One region of the Gilliamella sp. Nev3-1 genome, then DNA from elsewhere that is predicted to be linked to it. Evidence: riboswitches for the same ligand, from Rfam matches in the RefSeq annotation. Region 1 holds a riboswitch; each other region holds the start of a gene.
What was found. A riboswitch is a leader RNA that binds a small molecule or an ion and turns the genes downstream of it on or off. The one in region 1 is predicted to bind thiamine pyrophosphate.
Positions count from the first base shown of each region.

Region 2: another riboswitch for thiamine pyrophosphate. It lies ahead of thiM (hydroxyethylthiazole kinase); the one in region 1 lies ahead of thiM (hydroxyethylthiazole kinase).
Region 3: another riboswitch for thiamine pyrophosphate. It lies ahead of thiM (hydroxyethylthiazole kinase); the one in region 1 lies ahead of thiM (hydroxyethylthiazole kinase).
Region 4: another riboswitch for thiamine pyrophosphate. It lies ahead of thiB (thiamine ABC transporter substrate binding subunit); the one in region 1 lies ahead of thiM (hydroxyethylthiazole kinase).

Region 1 is NZ_LZHN01000062.1:2,230-8,608, reverse strand. Features, by position in the region: gene A9G40_RS09270 (Dam family site-specific DNA-(adenine-N6)-methyltransferase) at 1-353, shown strand, start outside; gene rpe (ribulose-phosphate 3-epimerase) at 393-1,070, shown strand; gene A9G40_RS09260 (phosphoglycolate phosphatase) at 1,063-1,758, shown strand; gene trpS (tryptophan--tRNA ligase) at 1,782-2,777, shown strand; gene trkA (Trk system potassium transporter TrkA) at 2,886-4,247, shown strand; TPP riboswitch at 4,287-4,388, shown strand; gene thiM (hydroxyethylthiazole kinase) at 4,445-5,233, shown strand; gene thiE (thiamine phosphate synthase) at 5,242-5,883, shown strand; gene thiD (bifunctional hydroxymethylpyrimidine kinase/phosphomethylpyrimidine kinase) at 5,894-6,379, shown strand, end outside.
Region 2 is NZ_LZHN01000024.1:44,250-50,628, forward strand. Features, by position in the region: gene thiE (thiamine phosphate synthase) at 1-245, opposite strand, end outside; gene thiM (hydroxyethylthiazole kinase) at 254-1,042, opposite strand; TPP riboswitch at 1,099-1,200, opposite strand; gene trkA (Trk system potassium transporter TrkA) at 1,240-2,601, opposite strand; gene trpS (tryptophan--tRNA ligase) at 2,710-3,705, opposite strand; gene A9G40_RS04755 (phosphoglycolate phosphatase) at 3,729-4,424, opposite strand; gene rpe (ribulose-phosphate 3-epimerase) at 4,417-5,094, opposite strand; gene A9G40_RS04765 (Dam family site-specific DNA-(adenine-N6)-methyltransferase) at 5,134-5,955, opposite strand; gene A9G40_RS04770 (SPOR domain-containing protein) at 6,004-6,379, opposite strand, start outside.
Region 3 is NZ_LZHN01000012.1:5,088-11,466, reverse strand. Features, by position in the region: gene trkA (Trk system potassium transporter TrkA) at 18-1,379, shown strand; TPP riboswitch at 1,419-1,520, shown strand; gene thiM (hydroxyethylthiazole kinase) at 1,577-2,365, shown strand; gene thiE (thiamine phosphate synthase) at 2,374-3,015, shown strand; gene thiD (bifunctional hydroxymethylpyrimidine kinase/phosphomethylpyrimidine kinase) at 3,026-3,820, shown strand; gene A9G40_RS02880 (STY0301 family protein) at 3,893-4,309, opposite strand; one part of gene A9G40_RS02870 (IS3 family transposase) at 4,926-5,169, shown strand; one part of gene A9G40_RS02870 (IS3 family transposase) at 5,169-6,007, shown strand; partial or broken gene A9G40_RS02865 (helix-turn-helix domain-containing protein) at 6,051-6,379, opposite strand, start outside.
Region 4 is NZ_LZHN01000059.1:48,780-55,158, reverse strand. Features, by position in the region: gene thiQ (thiamine ABC transporter ATP-binding protein ThiQ) at 577-1,281, opposite strand; gene thiP (thiamine/thiamine pyrophosphate ABC transporter permease) at 1,259-2,848, opposite strand; gene thiB (thiamine ABC transporter substrate binding subunit) at 2,863-3,867, opposite strand; TPP riboswitch at 3,908-4,018, opposite strand; gene A9G40_RS08725 (hypothetical protein) at 4,517-5,707, opposite strand; partial or broken gene A9G40_RS15505 (transposase) at 6,041-6,202, opposite strand; gene A9G40_RS15015 (hypothetical protein) at 6,312-6,379, opposite strand, start outside.

The DNA of each region.
Region 1 (6,379 bases):
AAGCGAAATTTATTTGCGCACCTTATCATGAGGTCATGAAGAAGGCAGAAAGAAATTCGGTTATTTATTGTGATCCGCCCTACATACCCCCAAATCAATCAGTAGGGTTTACAGCTTATTATTCAAATATTTTTGGATTTGAAGAACATAAAAACTTGTCGAAATTGGCTGAAACTATAGCATATAAAAAGAATATACCCGTGCTAGTATCTAATCATTATACTGATTACACAATGACTCTTTATAGCAAAGCAAGCGAGCTTTATCGCGCAGAAATGCGTCGTTCAATTAGCTGTGCAGGTGAGGGTCGTAAAAAAATTGATGAGATTTTAGCTCTCTATAAAAAGTCATAATCAGGCTTGAATATAAAATGGGTTATCATGAGGTAGGTTATGAAAAAATTTATTATTGCTCCATCAATATTGTCAGCTGATTTTGCGCGCCTTGGTGAAGATGCGCAAAAGGTCATTGACGCCGGAGCCGATGTTATCCATTTTGATGTTATGGATAACCATTTTGTACCTAATCTAACAATGGGGGCGATGTTTTGTAAAGCACTGCGAGATTATGGCATTAGCGTACCTATTGATGTGCATTTGATGGTATCCCCTGTTGAAGAGCTAATAGCCTCATTTGCTAAAGCTGGTGCTACTAATATCTCTATTCATCCAGAAGCGACGATTCATTTAGATCGCTCATTACAATTAATTAAAGATCATGGTTGCACGGCAGGTATTGTATTAAATCCAGCCACTCCGCTGGATTATTTAGATTATGTCATGGACAAAATTGATATTATTTTGTTGATGAGCGTTAATCCTGGCTTTGGGGGGCAATCTTTTATTCCCGCAACCTTGAAAAAATTACACCAAGTTAAACAACGTATAATTGCATCAGGATTAAATATTCGTTTAGAAATTGACGGTGGGGTAAAAGTAGAAAATATTGCTGAAATAGCTAAAGCAGGTGCAGATATGTTTGTTGCTGGCTCCGCCATATTTAGCCAGCCTGATTATAAAACCGTCATTGATGCCATGCGTAAAGAGTTAGCAGGAGTGATACATGAATAAACTAAAAGATATTCAAGCAATCGCATTTGATTTAGATGGTACATTGGTTGATAGTGTGCCGGGACTGGCACTGGCTACACAAAATATGTTGGCAGAGTTGAATTTACCAACGATCAGCAATGAGCAGATCAAAAATTTCGTTGGTAATGGCATTGATATCATGCTAGAACGCGTTTTTAAAGCCATTACTATTGAGCCATCAAAAGAACAATTTGCCAAAGCCAAGATATTATTTAACCAACATTATGATAAAGTTATTGATGTCGAAACTAGGCTGTTTCCGAATGTTAAAGAAACTTTAAAAGTGCTTTATGATAATCATTATCCACTTGCATTAGTGACCAATAAGCCAGCCCAATTTTTACCTGCATTACTAGCGTCACTAGGCATAAAAGAGTTCTTTTCGCTAGTACTTGGCGGTGGCGATGTGATCAAATTAAAACCACACCCAGCTCCTTTGTATCAAGTAATGGCGAAATTTGGATTGTTTAGCGATCAGTTACTTTTTGTTGGTGATTCGAAAAACGATATCACTGCTGCGCAAAATGCTAACTGCCCAACTGTTGCCTTAAGCTATGGCTATAACTATGGCGTTTCAATTGCTACTAGTAATCCCGATTTTTTATTTGACGATTTTAAAGATATATTAACAATTCTACCTCAGCCAAAAGCTGATGCAAAAAAATAATGAGTATAAATTAGGAAGAAATTATGAGTAAACCGATTGTATTTAGTGGCGCTCAGCCATCAGGGGAACTAACACTTGGCAACTACTTAGGTGCTTTAAAAAATTGGGTGTCTTTGCAAAACGAATATGATTGCGTTTATTGTATTGTTAATCAGCATGCAATTACCGTACGTCAAGATCCAAACAAATTACGTAAAGCCACATTAGATACACTAGCCCTTTATTTAGCTTGTGGTATTGATCCGCAAAAAAGCACTATTTTTGTACAATCGCATGTGCCTGCACATGCAGAGTTAGGCTGGGCTTTAAATTGCTACACCTATTTTGGTGAGCTTAGCCGTATGACGCAATTTAAAGATAAGTCATCACGCCATTCAGAGAATATCAATGCAGGGCTATTTGATTATCCTGTACTTATGGCTGCTGATATTTTACTCTATCAAGCAAACTTAGTTCCTGTTGGTGATGATCAAAAACAGCATCTTGAATTATCGCGTGATATTGCTATGCGTTTTAATGCGCTTTATGGTGATATTTTTACTGTTCCCGAGCCGTTCATTGCCAGGGTTGGTGCGCGCGTTATGTCATTGCAAGAGCCGACTAAGAAAATGTCCAAATCAGATGAAAACCGTAATAATGTGATTGGTTTACTCGAAAATCCAAAAGATATTGAGAAGAAAATCAAACGTGCAATGACTGATTCTGATGAGCCACCAGTAGTACGCTATGATGTTAAAAATAAAGTTGGTGTTTCAAATCTACTTGATATTTTAACTGGTGTGACAGGTAAGCCTATTGCCGAGCTTGAAAAAGAGTTTGAAGGTAAAATGTATGGTCACCTCAAAACAGAAGTTGCAACGCAAGTCATTGATATGTTAACTACCTTGCAAGCTAAATATCATGAGTATCGTGACGATGAACATTATCTATTTTCAATCATGCAAGATGGAGCTGAAAAAGCACGTTCAAAAGCCGAGCCAACGTTGAAAAAAGTCTATGATGCAATCGGGTTTGTATAATTGCAAAATCAATAACAGATTGCGACTAAAAAATGAATGATATGCAATGGCTTTAATATACTAAGTAAATGGATAATGGTTAAAGCCATCTAAATATATAGGCTAGTTATGAAGATTATTATTCTTGGTGCAGGACAAACAGGTAGTGCACTTGCGGAATATCTTGTTACCGAAAAACAAAACGATATTACTGTGGTGGATGAAGATCATGATAGATTGCAATCGCTACAAGAGCGTTTTGATTTACAGGTAATTTGTGGAAAATCATCCTATCCTCAGGTATTAGAAAGTGCTGGCGCTGAATCGGCCGATATGCTTGTTGCTGTAACTAACTCTGATGAAGTCAATATGATGGCCTGCCAAATTGGTCATGTCTTATTTAGTATTCCACAAAAAGTGGCTCGCATTAGAGCGCCTGAATATAATGATGAAAATTATCCTTTTTTCAATAAAGACTGTATTAATATCGATCATATCATTGCCCCAGAAAATCTTATCACCAATCATATAAGTCAATTAGTTCAATACCCTGGCTCATTGCAATTTGCTTCTTTTTATGATAACCGAGTGTGTCTAGTGGCGGTAACGGCTTATTATGGCGGTGCTTTAGTTGGCAGTGAATTATCCGAGCTCAAAGAACATTTACCTCATGTTGAAGCGCGAGTGGTTGCTATTTATCGTAAAAACCGCTTTATTCGTCCGCTTGGCTCAACCTTGGTTGAAGCGGGAGATATGGTGTATTTTATTACGCCACCAGTTAATATCAAAGCTGTAACCAGCGAACTACAACGATTAGAAAAACCTTATAAGCGAATCATTATTAGTGGTGGTGGTAGTGTTGCTGTCGCTTTAGCAAAGCGTTTGGAAAATGATTACCAAGTCAAGTTAATTGAACGCAATGCTGAGCGAGCCGAACTCATTGCCGAGCAACTGGTTAATACCACAGTGTTGCATGGTGAGTCATCTGATCAAGAATTACTTTCACAAGAGCAAGTTGAGCTTACCGATCTTTTTATTGCAGTCACAGGTGACGATGAATCCAATATCATGTCATCTATGCTTGCCAAAAGAATGGGCGCAAAAAAAGTGATCGTACTAATTCAACGCCAAGCCTACCTTGAATTGATTAATGATAGTGTGATTGATATCGCAATATCGCCACAACATGCCACCATTTCAGAACTATTAAGTCATGTAAGACAAACTGGTATGGTTAAAGTCGTTTCGCTAAGGCAAGGCGAATCTGAAATTATCGAAGTGGTTGCCAAAGGCAATAATGATACATCAAAACTGGTGGGCAAAAATATTAATGGCTTAAAACTGCCTTCAGGTGCAACAATTGGAGCTGTTGTTCGTGGTGAAGATGTGATTATTATTAATACTGATTTGATGATAGAAGATAATGATCATCTAATCATCTTTTTGCCAGACAGAAAGGCAATAACAGATATTGAAAAGTTATTACAATAGTTTGTTAAAAACTGATAGTCAGTTCATAATGGATGAACAAATTTTGACTCGGGGTGTTTTTTGTTTTGACAAAAAACTGAGATTTTACCCGTTGAACCTGATCTGGGTTATGCCAGCGTAGGGAAGTCTAAGCCATCTTAGCTTTAATTTGGCAAATTCTTCCCAATATTTTAGTTCTAAAATAACAGGGAATAAATATGTTAGAAAACAAACCATTTCAATTAGTACAAGCAACTCCTTTTATCTATCATGTAAAACAACAAAACCCATTAGTGCATTGTATTACAAATGATGTGGTGCAAAATTTTACCGCAAATGTGTTACTCGCTATTGGTGCATCACCAGCAATGGTTATTGCCAAGCAAGAGGTGGAGTCATTTATCACCATTGCGGATAGTTTATTGATTAATATTGGCACCATTCACAGTAGCACAGCCAAAAGTATGTTGTTAGCAACAATCCAAGCTTTGCAAACACAAACTCCATGGGTGCTTGATCCTGTCGCTGTGGGGGGGGCGCTTAATTATCGAACTGAAATTGTATGTCAATTACTATCATTAAAGCCAACAGTCATACGCGGTAATGCATCAGAAATATTAGTACTAAATGGTGAAAATGGATCATCGAAAGGACCTGATGGTCAAAACTCAACGACATCTGCTGTACATGCAGCCAAAGCACTTGCACAAAAATATCAAACGATTGTTGCAATGACGGGGGATATTGATTATATCACTAATGGCAACATCTTATATAGCATCACTGGTGGCGATATTGCTTTAACAAAAGTAACAGGAACAGGCTGTGCACTATCTGCTATGGTAGCTGCTTTTATTGCCAATTCATCAGATCCTTTATCAGCTACCGCCTCAGCTTGTTTTATGATGAAAAAAGCAGGTCAACTTGCCAATAAACAGCAAGGATTAGGTACCTTTGCGGTATCACTACTAGATCAACTATCTCTGTTTAATTCATTGCATCAATAAGGAACAAGATGAAAAAGCAATTAGATTTAACTCTTTATTTAGTCCTTGATCCATTATTATGTGGTGGTATTAGTGGCATGGTAAATACCACAAAAATTGCTGTTTCTAATGGGGCAACTGCAGTACAGTTAAGATCTGAACATAAGTTTAGCGGTAAAGATTGGTATTATGCCGCATTAGCATTGAAAGAAGCGCTGAATGAAACACCCGTACCACTGTTTATTAATGATCATGTCGATATTGCTTTAGCGGTTGACGCCGATGGTGTACATATTGGACAAAGTGATCTTCCTGTTGATGTTACTCGTCAATTAATTGGTAGAGATAAATGGTTAGGGTTTTCGATCGCTAATCGACGTCAACTTGATAGCGTTCCATGGCATAAGGTCGATTATATTGGTATTGGTCCTATCTTTCCAACCGCAACGAAAAAAGATGCAGCAGTAGCACTGGGAACCGAACAATTAATTGAACTAATAGAACTAAAGCAATGTCCTGCTGTAGCTATTGGCGGTATTGATGAAAATAATGTGACTAACGTTATTCAAACAGGTATCGACGGCGTTGCTGTGGTTTCAGCTATTTGTGGTAAACAAGATATTGAGCAAGCGACGTTATCGCTCATTACTCAAATCAGGAAGGCTAAATAGGGCATACATTATGACAACAATTGCATTAACCATTGCTGGGTCAGATCCCAGCGGTGGCGCAGGAATTCAAGCCGATTTAAAAACTTTTTCGGCACTCGGGGCTTATGGCATGTCAGTTATCACTGCATTAACGGCACAAAGCACACGAGGGGTTGATGCGGTATTAGCCATTACCCCTGAATTTGTTGCAGCTCAATTCAATACGCTATATCAAGATATTCAAATTAATAGTGTAAAAATGGGAATGCTAATGAATAAAGAGATAGTCATAGCAGTTCACCATCTTCTTATCACAAATGCTATTCCTGCTATCGTCTTAGATACTGTAATGATAGCTAAAGGAGGACATCCCCTGCTCAAATCTGATGCCATAACTGCTATTCGTGAGTTATTATTACCCTTAGCAACCATTGTTACTCCTAATATTCCTGAAGCAGCAGCACTACTTGATTGTGGTGAGGCCAAAAACGAAGATGATATGCAAAAGCAAGGGGAT
Region 2 (6,379 bases), on a different contig from region 1:
ACCGCTAAAGCAATATCGACATGATCATTAATAAACAGTGGTACGGGTGTTTCATTCAGCGCTTCTTTCAATGCTAATGCGGCATAATACCAATCTTTACCGCTAAACTTATGTTCAGATCTTAACTGTACTGCAGTTGCCCCATTAGAAACAGCAATTTTTGTGGTATTTACCATGCCACTAATACCACCACATAATAATGGATCAAGGACTAAATAAAGAGTTAAATCTAATTGCTTTTTCATCTTGTTCCTTATTGATGCAATGAATTAAACAGAGATAGTTGATCTAGTAGTGATACCGCAAAGGTACCTAATCCTTGCTGTTTATTGGCAAGTTGACCTGCTTTTTTCATCATAAAACAAGCTGAGGCGGTAGCTGATAAAGGATCTGATGAATTGGCAATAAAAGCAGCTACCATAGCAGATAGTGCACAGCCTGTTCCTGTTACTTTTGTTAAAGCAATATCGCCACCAGTGATGCTATATAAGATGTTGCCATTAGTGATATAATCAATATCCCCCGTCATTGCAACAATCGTTTGATATTTTTGTGCAAGTGCTTTGGCTGCATGTACAGCAGATGTCGTTGAGTTTTGACCATCAGGTCCTTTCGATGATCCATTTTCACCATTTAGTACTAATATTTCTGATGCATTACCGCGTATGACTGTTGGCTTTAATGATAGTAATTGACATACAATTTCAGTTCGATAATTAAGCGCCCCCCCCACAGCGACAGGATCAAGCACCCATGGAGTTTGTGTTTGCAAAGCTTGGATTGTTGCTAACAACATACTTTTGGCTGTGCTACTGTGAATGGTGCCAATATTAATCAATAAACTATCCGCAATGGTGATAAATGACTCCACCTCTTGCTTGGCAATAACCATTGCTGGTGATGCACCAATAGCGAGTAACACATTTGCGGTAAAATTTTGCACCACATCATTTGTAATACAATGCACTAATGGGTTTTGTTGTTTTACATGATAGATAAAAGGAGTTGCTTGTACTAATTGAAATGGTTTGTTTTCTAACATATTTATTCCCTGTTATTTTAGAACTAAAATATTGGGAAGAATTTGCCAAATTAAAGCTAAGATGGCTTAGACTTCCCTACGCTGGCATAACCCAGATCAGGTTCAACGGGTAAAATCTCAGTTTTTTGTCAAAACAAAAAACACCCCGAGTCAAAATTTGTTCATCCATTATGAACTGACTATCAGTTTTTAACAAACTATTGTAATAACTTTTCAATATCTGTTATTGCCTTTCTGTCTGGCAAAAAGATGATTAGATGATCATTATCTTCTATCATCAAATCAGTATTAATAATAATCACATCTTCACCACGAACAACAGCTCCAATTGTTGCACCTGAAGGCAGTTTTAAGCCATTAATATTTTTGCCCACCAGTTTTGATGTATCATTATTGCCTTTGGCAACCACTTCGATAATTTCAGATTCGCCTTGCCTTAGCGAAACGACTTTAACCATACCAGTTTGTCTTACATGACTTAATAGTTCTGAAATGGTGGCATGTTGTGGCGATATTGCGATATCAATCACACTATCATTAATCAATTCAAGGTAGGCTTGGCGTTGAATTAGTACGATCACTTTTTTTGCGCCCATTCTTTTGGCAAGCATAGATGACATGATATTGGATTCATCGTCACCTGTGACTGCAATAAAAAGATCGGTAAGCTCAACTTGCTCTTGTGAAAGTAATTCTTGATCAGATGACTCACCATGCAACACTGTGGTATTAACCAGTTGCTCGGCAATGAGTTCGGCTCGCTCAGCATTGCGTTCAATTAACTTGACTTGGTAATCATTTTCCAAACGCTTTGCTAAAGCGACAGCAACACTACCACCACCACTAATAATGATTCGCTTATAAGGTTTTTCTAATCGTTGTAGTTCGCTGGTTACAGCTTTGATATTAACTGGTGGCGTAATAAAATACACCATATCTCCCGCTTCAACCAAGGTTGAGCCAAGCGGACGAATAAAGCGGTTTTTACGATAAATAGCAACCACTCGCGCTTCAACATGAGGTAAATGTTCTTTGAGCTCGGATAATTCACTGCCAACTAAAGCACCGCCATAATAAGCCGTTACCGCCACTAGACACACTCGGTTATCATAAAAAGAAGCAAATTGCAATGAGCCAGGGTATTGAACTAATTGACTTATATGATTGGTGATAAGATTTTCTGGGGCAATGATATGATCGATATTAATACAGTCTTTATTGAAAAAAGGATAATTTTCATCATTATATTCAGGCGCTCTAATGCGAGCCACTTTTTGTGGAATACTAAATAAGACATGACCAATTTGGCAGGCCATCATATTGACTTCATCAGAGTTAGTTACAGCAACAAGCATATCGGCCGATTCAGCGCCAGCACTTTCTAATACCTGAGGATAGGATGATTTTCCACAAATTACCTGTAAATCAAAACGCTCTTGTAGCGATTGCAATCTATCATGATCTTCATCCACCACAGTAATATCGTTTTGTTTTTCGGTAACAAGATATTCCGCAAGTGCACTACCTGTTTGTCCTGCACCAAGAATAATAATCTTCATAACTAGCCTATATATTTAGATGGCTTTAACCATTATCCATTTACTTAGTATATTAAAGCCATTGCATATCATTCATTTTTTAGTCGCAATCTGTTATTGATTTTGCAATTATACAAACCCGATTGCATCATAGACTTTTTTCAACGTTGGCTCGGCTTTTGAACGTGCTTTTTCAGCTCCATCTTGCATGATTGAAAATAGATAATGTTCATCGTCACGATACTCATGATATTTAGCTTGCAAGGTAGTTAACATATCAATGACTTGCGTTGCAACTTCTGTTTTGAGGTGACCATACATTTTACCTTCAAACTCTTTTTCAAGCTCGGCAATAGGCTTACCTGTCACACCAGTTAAAATATCAAGTAGATTTGAAACACCAACTTTATTTTTAACATCATAGCGTACTACTGGTGGCTCATCAGAATCAGTCATTGCACGTTTGATTTTCTTCTCAATATCTTTTGGATTTTCGAGTAAACCAATCACATTATTACGGTTTTCATCTGATTTGGACATTTTCTTAGTCGGCTCTTGCAATGACATAACGCGCGCACCAACCCTGGCAATGAACGGCTCGGGAACAGTAAAAATATCACCATAAAGCGCATTAAAACGCATAGCAATATCACGCGATAATTCAAGATGCTGTTTTTGATCATCACCAACAGGAACTAAGTTTGCTTGATAGAGTAAAATATCAGCAGCCATAAGTACAGGATAATCAAATAGCCCTGCATTGATATTCTCTGAATGGCGTGATGACTTATCTTTAAATTGCGTCATACGGCTAAGCTCACCAAAATAGGTGTAGCAATTTAAAGCCCAGCCTAACTCTGCATGTGCAGGCACATGCGATTGTACAAAAATAGTGCTTTTTTGCGGATCAATACCACAAGCTAAATAAAGGGCTAGTGTATCTAATGTGGCTTTACGTAATTTGTTTGGATCTTGACGTACGGTAATTGCATGCTGATTAACAATACAATAAACGCAATCATATTCGTTTTGCAAAGACACCCAATTTTTTAAAGCACCTAAGTAGTTGCCAAGTGTTAGTTCCCCTGATGGCTGAGCGCCACTAAATACAATCGGTTTACTCATAATTTCTTCCTAATTTATACTCATTATTTTTTTGCATCAGCTTTTGGCTGAGGTAGAATTGTTAATATATCTTTAAAATCGTCAAATAAAAAATCGGGATTACTAGTAGCAATTGAAACGCCATAGTTATAGCCATAGCTTAAGGCAACAGTTGGGCAGTTAGCATTTTGCGCAGCAGTGATATCGTTTTTCGAATCACCAACAAAAAGTAACTGATCGCTAAACAATCCAAATTTCGCCATTACTTGATACAAAGGAGCTGGGTGTGGTTTTAATTTGATCACATCGCCACCGCCAAGTACTAGCGAAAAGAACTCTTTTATGCCTAGTGACGCTAGTAATGCAGGTAAAAATTGGGCTGGCTTATTGGTCACTAATGCAAGTGGATAATGATTATCATAAAGCACTTTTAAAGTTTCTTTAACATTCGGAAACAGCCTAGTTTCGACATCAATAACTTTATCATAATGTTGGTTAAATAATATCTTGGCTTTGGCAAATTGTTCTTTTGATGGCTCAATAGTAATGGCTTTAAAAACGCGTTCTAGCATGATATCAATGCCATTACCAACGAAATTTTTGATCTGCTCATTGCTGATCGTTGGTAAATTCAACTCTGCCAACATATTTTGTGTAGCCAGTGCCAGTCCCGGCACACTATCAACCAATGTACCATCTAAATCAAATGCGATTGCTTGAATATCTTTTAGTTTATTCATGTATCACTCCTGCTAACTCTTTACGCATGGCATCAATGACGGTTTTATAATCAGGCTGGCTAAATATGGCGGAGCCAGCAACAAACATATCTGCACCTGCTTTAGCTATTTCAGCAATATTTTCTACTTTTACCCCACCGTCAATTTCTAAACGAATATTTAATCCTGATGCAATTATACGTTGTTTAACTTGGTGTAATTTTTTCAAGGTTGCGGGAATAAAAGATTGCCCCCCAAAGCCAGGATTAACGCTCATCAACAAAATAATATCAATTTTGTCCATGACATAATCTAAATAATCCAGCGGAGTGGCTGGATTTAATACAATACCTGCCGTGCAACCATGATCTTTAATTAATTGTAATGAGCGATCTAAATGAATCGTCGCTTCTGGATGAATAGAGATATTAGTAGCACCAGCTTTAGCAAATGAGGCTATTAGCTCTTCAACAGGGGATACCATCAAATGCACATCAATAGGTACGCTAATGCCATAATCTCGCAGTGCTTTACAAAACATCGCCCCCATTGTTAGATTAGGTACAAAATGGTTATCCATAACATCAAAATGGATAACATCGGCTCCGGCGTCAATGACCTTTTGCGCATCTTCACCAAGGCGCGCAAAATCAGCTGACAATATTGATGGAGCAATAATAAATTTTTTCATAACCTACCTCATGATAACCCATTTTATATTCAAGCCTGATTATGACTTTTTATAGAGAGCTAAAATCTCATCAATTTTTTTACGACCCTCACCTGCACAGCTAATTGAACGACGCATTTCTGCGCGATAAAGCTCGCTTGCTTTGCTATAAAGAGTCATTGTGTAATCAGTATAATGATTAGATACTAGCACGGGTATATTCTTTTTATATGCTATAGTTTCAGCCAATTTCGACAAGTTTTTATGTTCTTCAAATCCAAAAATATTTGAATAATAAGCTGTAAACCCTACTGATTGATTTGGGGGTATGTAGGGCGGATCACAATAAATAACCGAATTTCTTTCTGCCTTCTTCATGACCTCATGATAAGGTGCGCAAATAAATTTCGCTTTTTGTGCTTTTTCTGCAAAAAAATAAAGTTCTTTTTCAGGAAAATAAATGGTTTTATAACGCCCAAATGGCACATTAAATAATCCACTATTGTTATAACGACATAGGCCGTTATAACAATGTCGGTTTAAATAAACAAATAATAATGATCTAAAATATCGATCTTTACTATGATTAAATACATCTCTAAGCTGATAAAACGCATCAGGTTGATTATTTTGAGTAGTAAAAAGCAATCTGAGATCACGAATAAATTGATCTGGAGTTGATTGTAACAAGGTATATAGTGAAATTAAGTCTTGATTGATATCCGCTAAAATATAGTTTTCGTAGTTTGTATTTAAAAACACAGAACCAGCTCCGACAAAAGGCTCAATCAATAGATCGCCTTCTGGAAGATACCGTTTGATTGTGTCCACAAGCTCATACTTTCCTCCAGCCCATTTTAAAAAGGCTCGTTGCTTCTTCAACGGATACTCCTATTTGTCGTTGATTGGATAAATAAACGATATTACTTATTATTTTTCTATTTTTTCTTTATTAACAACCGCACCCGATTTAACCCATGGTTTATCTTTTAAGAGTGCTGATGGTAAAGATTTAATAGCTTTACGTGCTTCATTAGCTGATGAATAATCACCTTTTACTAAAATAAACCACGTTCCTGAACTATATTCAGTTTTATATATATGGTAATTAGTTATATTGTTTTGTTTAATAAATTTTTTCAACCCCTCAACTGATTTGGATGCACTTAGCTGAATAACATAATGATCATTACTTATTTTAATTTTTTTTCCTAAATCAGCTTTTTCTTCTTTACGATTAACTGTTTTCTTATCATGATCATTATTATTTTTCTTAGTATTAGTTGATTGTGAAATATTTATATTA
Region 3 (6,379 bases), on a different contig from region 1:
AAATATATAGGCTAGTTATGAAGATTATTATTCTTGGTGCAGGACAAACAGGTAGTGCACTTGCGGAATATCTTGTTACCGAAAAACAAAACGATATTACTGTGGTGGATGAAGATCATGATAGATTGCAATCGCTACAAGAGCGTTTTGATTTACAGGTAATTTGTGGAAAATCATCCTATCCTCAGGTATTAGAAAGTGCTGGCGCTGAATCGGCCGATATGCTTGTTGCTGTAACTAACTCTGATGAAGTCAATATGATGGCCTGCCAAATTGGTCATGTCTTATTTAGTATTCCACAAAAAGTGGCTCGCATTAGAGCGCCTGAATATAATGATGAAAATTATCCTTTTTTCAATAAAGACTGTATTAATATCGATCATATCATTGCCCCAGAAAATCTTATCACCAATCATATAAGTCAATTAGTTCAATACCCTGGCTCATTGCAATTTGCTTCTTTTTATGATAACCGAGTGTGTCTAGTGGCGGTAACGGCTTATTATGGCGGTGCTTTAGTTGGCAGTGAATTATCCGAGCTCAAAGAACATTTACCTCATGTTGAAGCGCGAGTGGTTGCTATTTATCGTAAAAACCGCTTTATTCGTCCGCTTGGCTCAACCTTGGTTGAAGCGGGAGATATGGTGTATTTTATTACGCCACCAGTTAATATCAAAGCTGTAACCAGCGAACTACAACGATTAGAAAAACCTTATAAGCGAATCATTATTAGTGGTGGTGGTAGTGTTGCTGTCGCTTTAGCAAAGCGTTTGGAAAATGATTACCAAGTCAAGTTAATTGAACGCAATGCTGAGCGAGCCGAACTCATTGCCGAGCAACTGGTTAATACCACAGTGTTGCATGGTGAGTCATCTGATCAAGAATTACTTTCACAAGAGCAAGTTGAGCTTACCGATCTTTTTATTGCAGTCACAGGTGACGATGAATCCAATATCATGTCATCTATGCTTGCCAAAAGAATGGGCGCAAAAAAAGTGATCGTACTAATTCAACGCCAAGCCTACCTTGAATTGATTAATGATAGTGTGATTGATATCGCAATATCGCCACAACATGCCACCATTTCAGAACTATTAAGTCATGTAAGACAAACTGGTATGGTTAAAGTCGTTTCGCTAAGGCAAGGCGAATCTGAAATTATCGAAGTGGTTGCCAAAGGCAATAATGATACATCAAAACTGGTGGGCAAAAATATTAATGGCTTAAAACTGCCTTCAGGTGCAACAATTGGAGCTGTTGTTCGTGGTGAAGATGTGATTATTATTAATACTGATTTGATGATAGAAGATAATGATCATCTAATCATCTTTTTGCCAGACAGAAAGGCAATAACAGATATTGAAAAGTTATTACAATAGTTTGTTAAAAACTGATAGTCAGTTCATAATGGATGAACAAATTTTGACTCGGGGTGTTTTTTGTTTTGACAAAAAACTGAGATTTTACCCGTTGAACCTGATCTGGGTTATGCCAGCGTAGGGAAGTCTAAGCCATCTTAGCTTTAATTTGGCAAATTCTTCCCAATATTTTAGTTCTAAAATAACAGGGAATAAATATGTTAGAAAACAAACCATTTCAATTAGTACAAGCAACTCCTTTTATCTATCATGTAAAACAACAAAACCCATTAGTGCATTGTATTACAAATGATGTGGTGCAAAATTTTACCGCAAATGTGTTACTCGCTATTGGTGCATCACCAGCAATGGTTATTGCCAAGCAAGAGGTGGAGTCATTTATCACCATTGCGGATAGTTTATTGATTAATATTGGCACCATTCACAGTAGCACAGCCAAAAGTATGTTGTTAGCAACAATCCAAGCTTTGCAAACACAAACTCCATGGGTGCTTGATCCTGTCGCTGTGGGGGGGGCGCTTAATTATCGAACTGAAATTGTATGTCAATTACTATCATTAAAGCCAACAGTCATACGCGGTAATGCATCAGAAATATTAGTACTAAATGGTGAAAATGGATCATCGAAAGGACCTGATGGTCAAAACTCAACGACATCTGCTGTACATGCAGCCAAAGCACTTGCACAAAAATATCAAACGATTGTTGCAATGACGGGGGATATTGATTATATCACTAATGGCAACATCTTATATAGCATCACTGGTGGCGATATTGCTTTAACAAAAGTAACAGGAACAGGCTGTGCACTATCTGCTATGGTAGCTGCTTTTATTGCCAATTCATCAGATCCTTTATCAGCTACCGCCTCAGCTTGTTTTATGATGAAAAAAGCAGGTCAACTTGCCAATAAACAGCAAGGATTAGGTACCTTTGCGGTATCACTACTAGATCAACTATCTCTGTTTAATTCATTGCATCAATAAGGAACAAGATGAAAAAGCAATTAGATTTAACTCTTTATTTAGTCCTTGATCCATTATTATGTGGTGGTATTAGTGGCATGGTAAATACCACAAAAATTGCTGTTTCTAATGGGGCAACTGCAGTACAGTTAAGATCTGAACATAAGTTTAGCGGTAAAGATTGGTATTATGCCGCATTAGCATTGAAAGAAGCGCTGAATGAAACACCCGTACCACTGTTTATTAATGATCATGTCGATATTGCTTTAGCGGTTGACGCCGATGGTGTACATATTGGACAAAGTGATCTTCCTGTTGATGTTACTCGTCAATTAATTGGTAGAGATAAATGGTTAGGGTTTTCGATCGCTAATCGACGTCAACTTGATAGCGTTCCATGGCATAAGGTCGATTATATTGGTATTGGTCCTATCTTTCCAACCGCAACGAAAAAAGATGCAGCAGTAGCACTGGGAACCGAACAATTAATTGAACTAATAGAACTAAAGCAATGTCCTGCTGTAGCTATTGGCGGTATTGATGAAAATAATGTGACTAACGTTATTCAAACAGGTATCGACGGCGTTGCTGTGGTTTCAGCTATTTGTGGTAAACAAGATATTGAGCAAGCGACGTTATCGCTCATTACTCAAATCAGGAAGGCTAAATAGGGCATACATTATGACAACAATTGCATTAACCATTGCTGGGTCAGATCCCAGCGGTGGCGCAGGAATTCAAGCCGATTTAAAAACTTTTTCGGCACTCGGGGCTTATGGCATGTCAGTTATCACTGCATTAACGGCACAAAGCACACGAGGGGTTGATGCGGTATTAGCCATTACCCCTGAATTTGTTGCAGCTCAATTCAATACGCTATATCAAGATATTCAAATTAATAGTGTAAAAATGGGAATGCTAATGAATAAAGAGATAGTCATAGCAGTTCACCATCTTCTTATCACAAATGCTATTCCTGCTATCGTCTTAGATACTGTAATGATAGCTAAAGGAGGACATCCCCTGCTCAAATCTGATGCCATAACTGCTATTCGTGAGTTATTATTACCCTTAGCAACCATTGTTACTCCTAATATTCCTGAAGCAGCAGCACTACTTGATTGTGGTGAGGCCAAAAACGAAGATGATATGCAAAAGCAAGGGGATGAATTACTCAAATTGGGTTGCAAAGCGGTTTTAATGAAAGGCGGGCATTTGTCAGGTAGTCAAAGCCCTGATTATTTGATAACCCAAGATAATGTAATAAGAATAACTTCTCCACGAATTCAAACTAAAAATACTCACGGAACAGGTTGCACACTATCTGCAGCAATTGCCGCATTATTACCCAAATATAATTTAGTAGAAGCTGTAATGCAGGCTAAAAATTATTTGCAAGGAGCCATTAGCCATGCTGATAATTTAAATATTGGTAACGGAATTGGCCCAACACACCATTTTTACCGTTGGTGGTGACAGCACAATAAATAGTCTAAAAGGGATTTAAGTTGTCAGCTATTACATATAACAACAAATCCCATATTTCAACTAATGCAAATCTTTTGCTTCACTTGTGCTACAGGTAAGTGTTCCTTTTTTTCCTTGTTCATCTTCAAAATAATCAGCCCAACAACTTTTCATTGATAAATCAATTTTTTTTATTAGCTCAATTCTACTGCCATTATAAGAGCAACTAACATAATAAGGTTCAACATCAGCTTTAAAATCGACTTCCCATATTAACTCATGTTTCTTACCTTCAACCCATCCTTTTGCTGGTTTTAAACTGACCTTTCTAGAAGGCTTACCGTGATAAACAATCATGCTACTAAACGATATAGTTAAACTATTTATATCATCAGAAACCTCCCACCCATTAGGCCTGTTTTCAACTTCTTCTTTAGCCTTGATGTTTTGTGGGCAATCAATTTGATAGGCATTAACAAAAAAACTGCACCAAACCAAGCCATAATAGCTAGAGTAACACTCAATATTTTCCTTTTCATATTATCTATCCTTCTAACAATTACCTATTAATAAAAAGATAAAAGTATTCTAAGATTTCAAAAAATCATGCTAATATCTTAAATAAAAACAATTATAATTATTTATAAGTCATTAAGCTATTTTCACCATGTTATCTAAATTAAACGAGTTTTTTATTATTTCTGTTTTGGAGTAAGTTTTTAGCAAGATAGCATAACGGAGATATCGCCAAAAAAGCTCTATACCATAAAATAAGACTCATCACTATCATACAAAACTCAAACTAAAAATATCCACGATACGGATTGCACACACTTTACCAAAATTGCAGTATTATTTCCCCAATGTAGCAATCTAGAAGAAGCCATAAAACATTTGCAAGGGGGCAATTAATTTAACCATTGGCAAACGTATTGAGCCTACACATTATTTTTATCAATGATGGTAATAAATAAATGATTAGCATTAAGTTGATTTAAGACGTTTTATATAATTCTATGAAAAGTATTATTAGAACATTAATGTAACTATCCCCTAAAATAGTACAGCAAAAAAGTAGAAAATTCTCTATGATACAAGTAAAGGGGATTTAATTATGAAAAAAATGACTGAACATCAAATCATCGCTATTTTAAAAGAAGCTGAAGCGGGTATTCCCGTTAAAGAACTGTGCCGTAAATATGGCATGGGTAATTCAACTTTCTATAAATGGCGAGAAAAATACAGCGGAATGGAAACGTCGGATATCAAACGCTTAAAGGAGCTGGAGGCTGAAAACCGCAAGCTTAAACAGATGTTTGCCGAACTGAGCTTAAGATCCCAGCTTCAGGAAGAAATCATAAAAAAGCTTTAGTGCCAACAGGGGCACGTAAAACGTGGGCACAGCAACTACAACAAAATCATTCAGTTACTATTGCTATGAGTTGTGCCATTGTTGGTTTAAGCCGTTGTGCTTACTATTATCAAGCTAAGTTACAGGATGATTCGGTGATTGTTTCGGTGTTGAATGCTATCACAGACCGGCATTTACGCTGGGGCTTTCCTAAATGTTTTAATCGTATCAGAAAGCTCGGCTATCAATGGAATCATAAACGGGTATATCGGGTGTATTGTGAATTAAAGCTTAATCTCAGGGTAAAGCGTAAAAAACGCATTCCTCCACGATGCTCAGAAAGATTATTAGTCCCCAATAAACAAAGTGACTGTTGGTCAATGGATTTTATGAGTGGCAGTAGCCGTAATCAACGTCGCTTTAGGACATTCAATGTCATCGATGACTTTAATCGTGAGGCATTAGGTATTGATATTGCAGTAAGCTTACCGGCAGGGAGAGTTACCCGTTACTTAGATAAACTGGCCGAATATCATGGGTATCCATTAAAAATACGGGTCGATAATGGGCCAGAATTTACAGGAAAAACCTTTATAAACTGGGCTAAATCACATGATATAGCCATTGATTATATCCAGCCCGGTAGCCCTTATCAAAATGGTTATATTGAACGATTTAATCGTACCTATCGTACTGAAGTGCTCGATTTATATCTTTTTAACAACTTAGCGCAAGCAAGGAGAATAACCGAAGAATGGTTAACGATTTATAACACCGAAAGACCGCATGAGGCATTAAATAACATGACACCGCTCGAATATAAAATATTAAAACAGGCAGCTTAATTTTCTACGTGAGTTGTGTACTAAGTTTGGGGTATTTACATACAGTTTCTATTTCACCACAAGCTTCATCATCGTGCTTTTTCTTTTCTAATGCAGCTATTTGGCTATCATTGAGTTCAATACCTTCCTGAGCCGCTTTTTCTTCTAAAGCATGTAAGCATTTTTTGAAATTCTCAAGATTATGTCTTAACCAAACAGAGCACACGCCACTTCCTGAAATAAAAACACCTTGCTTACGAAGCTCATTGCTTGTTCTATGCTGACCATGAGCAGGATAGTCAATAGCATAACGAATAATGGCTTGTTCCGTTGGGTCATCAACGCGATTTTTGAGATTTAGTGTCCGTCTACTCTTTAATATTAAAGAGTCTA
Region 4 (6,379 bases), on a different contig from region 1:
CGATTAACTAAAATTTTTTCAGTAACATATAAGCTATCACTTAATCCAGTAAAAACTAATCATGTGTGAATTACGTTTTATGTGCTAAATTTTCGATTGACATAGTTTGATAATGGTTTGTATACGTTGATATTCACGCTAGCAATAACCAAAGCAGAAAACACAGTTCAAGTCAGTGTTTTCTCGTTTCTTACTAATATATTCTGGGATAGTATTTGATAAACATCTTCGTCGTGATCATAAATAAAAATATATAGCGGTAAAGCACAAACAAATAAGTGAAAAATAAGCTATCAGAGCTAAGTACTAACCAACTAAACTTATGGCATGTATGTCCATTTTGCATAAATAATTAATTAATGTTGTTAATAATTAAGGTAATTTAATCTAAATAGATTAATTAAACCTTAAGCGTTGACCAACAAAATAGAGATAGTGCAATTTATAAACATCTAATTAATAAATTTGTAATTAATCAATTAATCGTAATTTTTTAACTCAATAAAATCACAATTCACTTAATATTGAATAATAAAATAGGCAGGTAAAAGTGTTATTTCCAAGCTTCAACCCTTTTTAAGAATAATTAAAACCCAACATTTTTGCAATTTCGTTATGTTTAGATTGTGCAAGCTGTGTTGGTAAATCGTTAAAAACAATGTTGCCATTATCAACCACCAAACAACGTGAAAAATAATTAAGTGAATCATCAAGATAGTGTGATACCATCATTAAAGTTAAATTGAAATCATCACAAATTTGATCGACTAACGCCAACATTTCAAAACGCAGAGCTTGATCGAGCGCTGAAAATGGTTCATCTAACAATAAAACAGGGCGATGCTGAATTAAACAACGCGCTAATGCCACACGTTGCCGTTGCCCGCCTGAAAGCTGATTAGGATAACGATTGTTAAAACCTGCTAAACTAACCTTAACTAGTATATCTTCTATTGTTTGCCGTTCAGATGCATTCAGTTTTAAACAAGGTTTTATACCTAAACCAATATTTTGCTCAACGGTTAAATGGTTAAATAAATTGTTACGTTGAAATAAAATCGAAACGGGGCGTTTGCCTGGCAAGGTGCGAGTCATATTTTGATGATTAAGTAAAATTTGCCCCGAGTTTGGTAAAACAAATCCAGCAATCAAATTTAACAAGGTACTTTTACCAGCACCACTGCGTCCAATAATGACGACTTTTTCTTTTGCTGCAATTTTGATATTAAAATGCATTTTAAAATTATCGTAATGATAATTAATTTGATTTAGTTCGATCATAATCCATCACAACCAATAAACTAAAAGATAATATTAACAATAATGCGGCCGTTACGGCACTTTCTTTATAATGATAACTTGATATTTGTTCATACAAATAATACGGTAATGTGGTCACTGATTTCCCACCAAATAAAGCAATAATACCAAAATCACCCAATGATAATATTGCAGACAGAGCAAAACTCTGGATAATTAATCTTTTTAGTGCTTTATATTCAATCAAATAAAAGTGAAAAAAGCCATTAATATTAAGTGATTGACTTAATTGCCAATAGCGCGATACAACATCAAACATAGGTACAGCAAGATTTTTCAATATAAAAGGCAATGCCATTAAACCATTACATAGCATAATTAAAAGGCAAACAACGATAAAACTATGCGCAAAGGGAAATAATAATAAAAATAGACCTGATGAAAATACCATGCTGGGAATAATTAAAATTAGCGATCCAACTAACATTAATTGGTTGCTCCACTGTATTTTGTGATTAATTAACAAACGGCTATTAGTATAAAGTAATAACAATGCTAGCAACATGGCAATAGTAGCTGAGCCAAAAGCAATTAATAATGAAAACATAACTGCCTGTTGAAAAGACGCAGTTAAAAATGACCATTGAAAAAAATATCCCCCTCCAATGAGTAGGGTCATAATCGGTAGCAAAATAAATAACCCACCAGTAACAATAATAATCATATATAAAAAGGCTAAATGATTTGAAACAGGCAAACGGTAACTTTGCCTAACATAGCATGTATTAGGTTTTTGATGGTGGTTATTATTATGAGTAAATTTTTGCATCAAGCAAATAAAACAAACACAACAAATAAACTGTAAACAAGCTAAAAGCACAGCCTGAGCTAAATCTAAATCACGAATAGATTGATAAATGGCGACTTCAAATGTTGTATATTTTGGTCCACCTCCTAGCGCTAATACGATCGCAAAGCTAGAAAAACACAGCATAAAAATAAGCGCAGCCATCGGGAACAGTTGCCGACGCAGTAATGGCCACTCAATCAATTTAAAGTAAGTAAAACTTGAAAAGTTTAATTGTGCAGCTAGCTGTTTGTGTTCAACTGGTGCACTATTTAACGTTCGATAGAATAGACAGCAAGCATACGGAAAATTTAAAAATACATGTGCAAGTAAAATGCCTGTTAACCCATAAATCGATGTCATAAAAGGCACCCCAAAATAACCGAAAACAGTCGCTAATAAGCCCTGTTTACCATAAACCGACAACAACCCAGTGACTACAACAAGTGTCGGTAAAATAAAGGTAATTGGCATAATGCGCAATAATAATCTTTTACCTAAAAAATCAATCATCGACAAAGCTTTAGCCATGATAATTGCCAATAATACAGATAATAAAGTCGATAATGTTGCTTGAAATAAAGTTATCCAAATAACATGTAATAAATACTCATCAAAATAGACGACTAAATTATTAAATTTAATCGCAGTCAAACAAAGCGCAAAGAGTGCTGCGCCTAATATCATTAAGATCAGGCTAGCAGCGCTAATTCCTGGGAGTAATATTCTTAACTTCGACATTAGGTAAAATAAAACTACTTGCTAATGGCAGACTGCCATTCTCGTACCCACGTTTTTTGATTATGTTCAACTTGCTTTGCATCAAACTCAAGCGCTTTATTTATAGGCTTAACTTGCTTAAAAGCTTCAGGTAACGATGTATTAATAATAGGGTACATGGTATTTTTCTCAGCAAATTGACGTTGCACATCGGGGGTCAATAAATATTGCAAAAAAGCCCGTGCTAATTCGGGTTGCTGACTATATTTAGTAATACCAGCAACTTCAACTTGACGATAATGCCCTTCATCAAAAATAGCCGCAGCATAACGATAATCATTATCATTCATAATATGAGCAACAGGTGAAGTGCTATAGCTAAGCACAAAATCAGCTTCACCCTTTAAAAATAGCCCATAAGCTTCACTCCAGCCCTTAGTTACTGTCACGGTGTTTTTAGCTATTTTTTGCCATGCTGATGAGGCATCATCACCATAAATATTCTTTATCCAAAATAATAAACCTAACCCCGGAGTGCTGGTTCTAGGATCTTGATAGATAATCTTCCAGTTGGCTTTATTATCAACTAATTCATGCATAGAGCGTGGTGGATTGCTGATTTTTTGTTGATTATAAATAAAAGCAAAATAGCCAAAATCATAAGGCACAAAATCATCATCCCACCAGTTGGTATTTAAATTATCGGGTTTATTGATTTGGTGAGGAATAACAATATTGGCTTGTTTAGCCTGTTCTAAAAGATTATTGTCTAATCCCAAAACAACATCGGCATTGGTCTTATCGCCCTCAAGACGCATTCGATTTAAAATCGATACGCCATCGCCTAATGTAACAATCTCAACTTCGCAACCACACTGCGCTTCAAATCCCTTTTCAATTTCCCGCCCTGGCCCCCACTCAGAAATAAAAGAGTTGTAGCTATACACAATCAAGGTAGGTTTTATGTTGGTAGCATTTGCAATATTTGCCATAAAAAGTGCAGATAATACCAAAGATAATAACAATTTTTTACAAAACATTTTGCCTCCAAAATAGCAAATAAAAGACAAAAGGTTTGAGTAGGTATAATAACTCAAATCCCTCCGCTGGCATGATCCAGTTCAGGTTCGACGGGTTACGCTAATCTAACGCTAACATTCTCAGCCCCACTGGGCACCCCGTTGAGAACATTGACTAGTGTAGTGTTTAGGATTATGTTTGTAAACAACCAAGCAAATAAAGCATTGTGAGCGAAACAACAAGAAATTAAAATAACCATTGATTTTATTGTTTTTTTTTATGATTTTGCTTTAAAACAAAAAAGACACTTACTACGCTGAATGCTCGAAAACGAATCGATATCAATTTTTCATCAGCTTATCCATAACGTAACAAGCTACGGTGGTGTTAACACTTTCTAACTCTGAATAAATAATAATAACCTTTGGCTTTTATAAAATGTGAATGCGCTATCAATAAAAAAACAGTCAGAAAAAGGATTGATTTTATTGATGTTTAAATAATACTTTTACGCCAGCATTAAAAACATATGCTGACTGTACAAACGCACTTAACGTTAGCTCGCTTGGCGACTTAAACTAACTAACGTTGAGCATTATGCGTTAACAGCTTTACCTTTTATTTATGTCAAGTTGCATATTCTTTTATATAAGAATTAAGAAGTCAGTATTAAGGGTGAACGCACATACCATAATTGATACTAGAAACAAAATTTGAATTTGGATTTTTTACTTTACCATAGCCCGAGTCTACGAAGAAATCGCTATCGCTAGTCCAGTAGAGGTCGTTCTTGAAGCCGGCATTACTAAGCAAAGACCCCCACTCGGTTATAAAGCCAGCATCAACATGACGTAATAACGTATTATAATCTGATGATTGGGGTAAGGCACCATCTATTCCATTTCTACAAGGAAAATCGTCGCGAGGGCGAGGGTTGGGACGACACTTCGCATTGGTCAGATCTTCTACTTTTGGCATACGATAATTTATCGCACTACACCATGCGGTTTGCTCTGATTGGTTACCTTCTCTACCACCACGGTGGACAAACCAGTGCTTCAACACAAAACCATATTTTACAATCTCTTCATTATGTCTATTTCTACCCACTAATTCAAATGTTTGTGGTAAACTTGGCTTAGAGACTGGAACTGGATTATCAGAATTTATCTGAGTATCATCGGCAAATGGACCGTTTAAAGTGACGCGTACAAATACTTTTGCTTCTAACTGTGGTTCACAGGGAATCACACTCACACTCGAACAAGCTTCATGAACCCAAGAATCATTCGCTGTTATTTTGGTTACAGTGGCAGTAATTCCTTCGTGTGTAATGGGTGTATTCCATATCAAATCATTGGCATCGCCACCTAGGACTAAATCAAAATACAACCCATTAGCCCCTGTGGTAGGAAAATTAGAGGCATATGATTGGGTGTTGTAAAATCCTTTATTGTAGACAAATCCTGGCGCGGTGGGTGTAGGACCGAACCCATCGGAATTATTAGTAAATGAATAAGGGGAAAGATGAGGGGAAGCAAACATGATAAAGGGGGCTGGTGGCAGCATGATTGCATCACTGCGATTATTATCACGAGGTAATGCATATAAATGCCATGAATATAGCAAAAATAGTAATAGCGACAACGCCTGTAACGGTTTTTTAGCAAGTTGTGATAATAATTTAAGAGATGACCCCGAAGGGATAAATGAACTAAAGCGACAAACTCGACCAACAGCGTTAATCGAACGATTTAAGACATAGGACTGCCAGCGCTGGTGTTTGGTGTTTGGTGTTTGGTGTTTAAGATGATACGGCATTTTGTTTGACCTGTCAAGTAAATTTTTGTTTTGTTTCACTTTTTTATAATTAATTGCTCGCTTAGTGAGCTTGTTTTTTAATTGATGAAAGTATAACTGTTAAAAAAAATCTTGGCTAGTGTTTTAGGTATTTTTTGATCTAAAAGATTATCACCAAATCCCAAAACAACATCAGCATTGATCTTATTAGAATTCTATTTGTAAACAACCAAGCAAATAAAGCATTGTGAGCGAAACAACAAGAAATTAAAATAACCATTGATTTTATTGTTTTTTTTATGATTTTGCTTTAAAGCAAAAAAGACACCTATTACGCTGAATGTTCGAAAACGAATCGATATCAATTTTTCATCAGCTTATCCATAACAAAATTAAGCGTTTGATGTCTGAAATTTTCATACCGCCGTATTTTTCCCGCCATTGATAAAAAGTTGAATTACCCATGCCCTATTTACGGCAGAGTTCCTTGACAGGAATACCTGCTTCAGCTTCTTTTAAAATAGCGACGATTTGATGTTCAGTCATTTTTTTCATAATTGAATCCTCTTTTACTTTTATCATAGAGAACTTTCTACTTTTTTGCTGTACTATTTTAGGGGGGGCTAGTTACACCGATTTCTTATCGCCTCAATAATGTTTGATTCTATTTTTTTACTTCATTGTTATCTTGTAGGTATTTTTCATACTTTTCTTCAGCTTTATTTGCTCTCA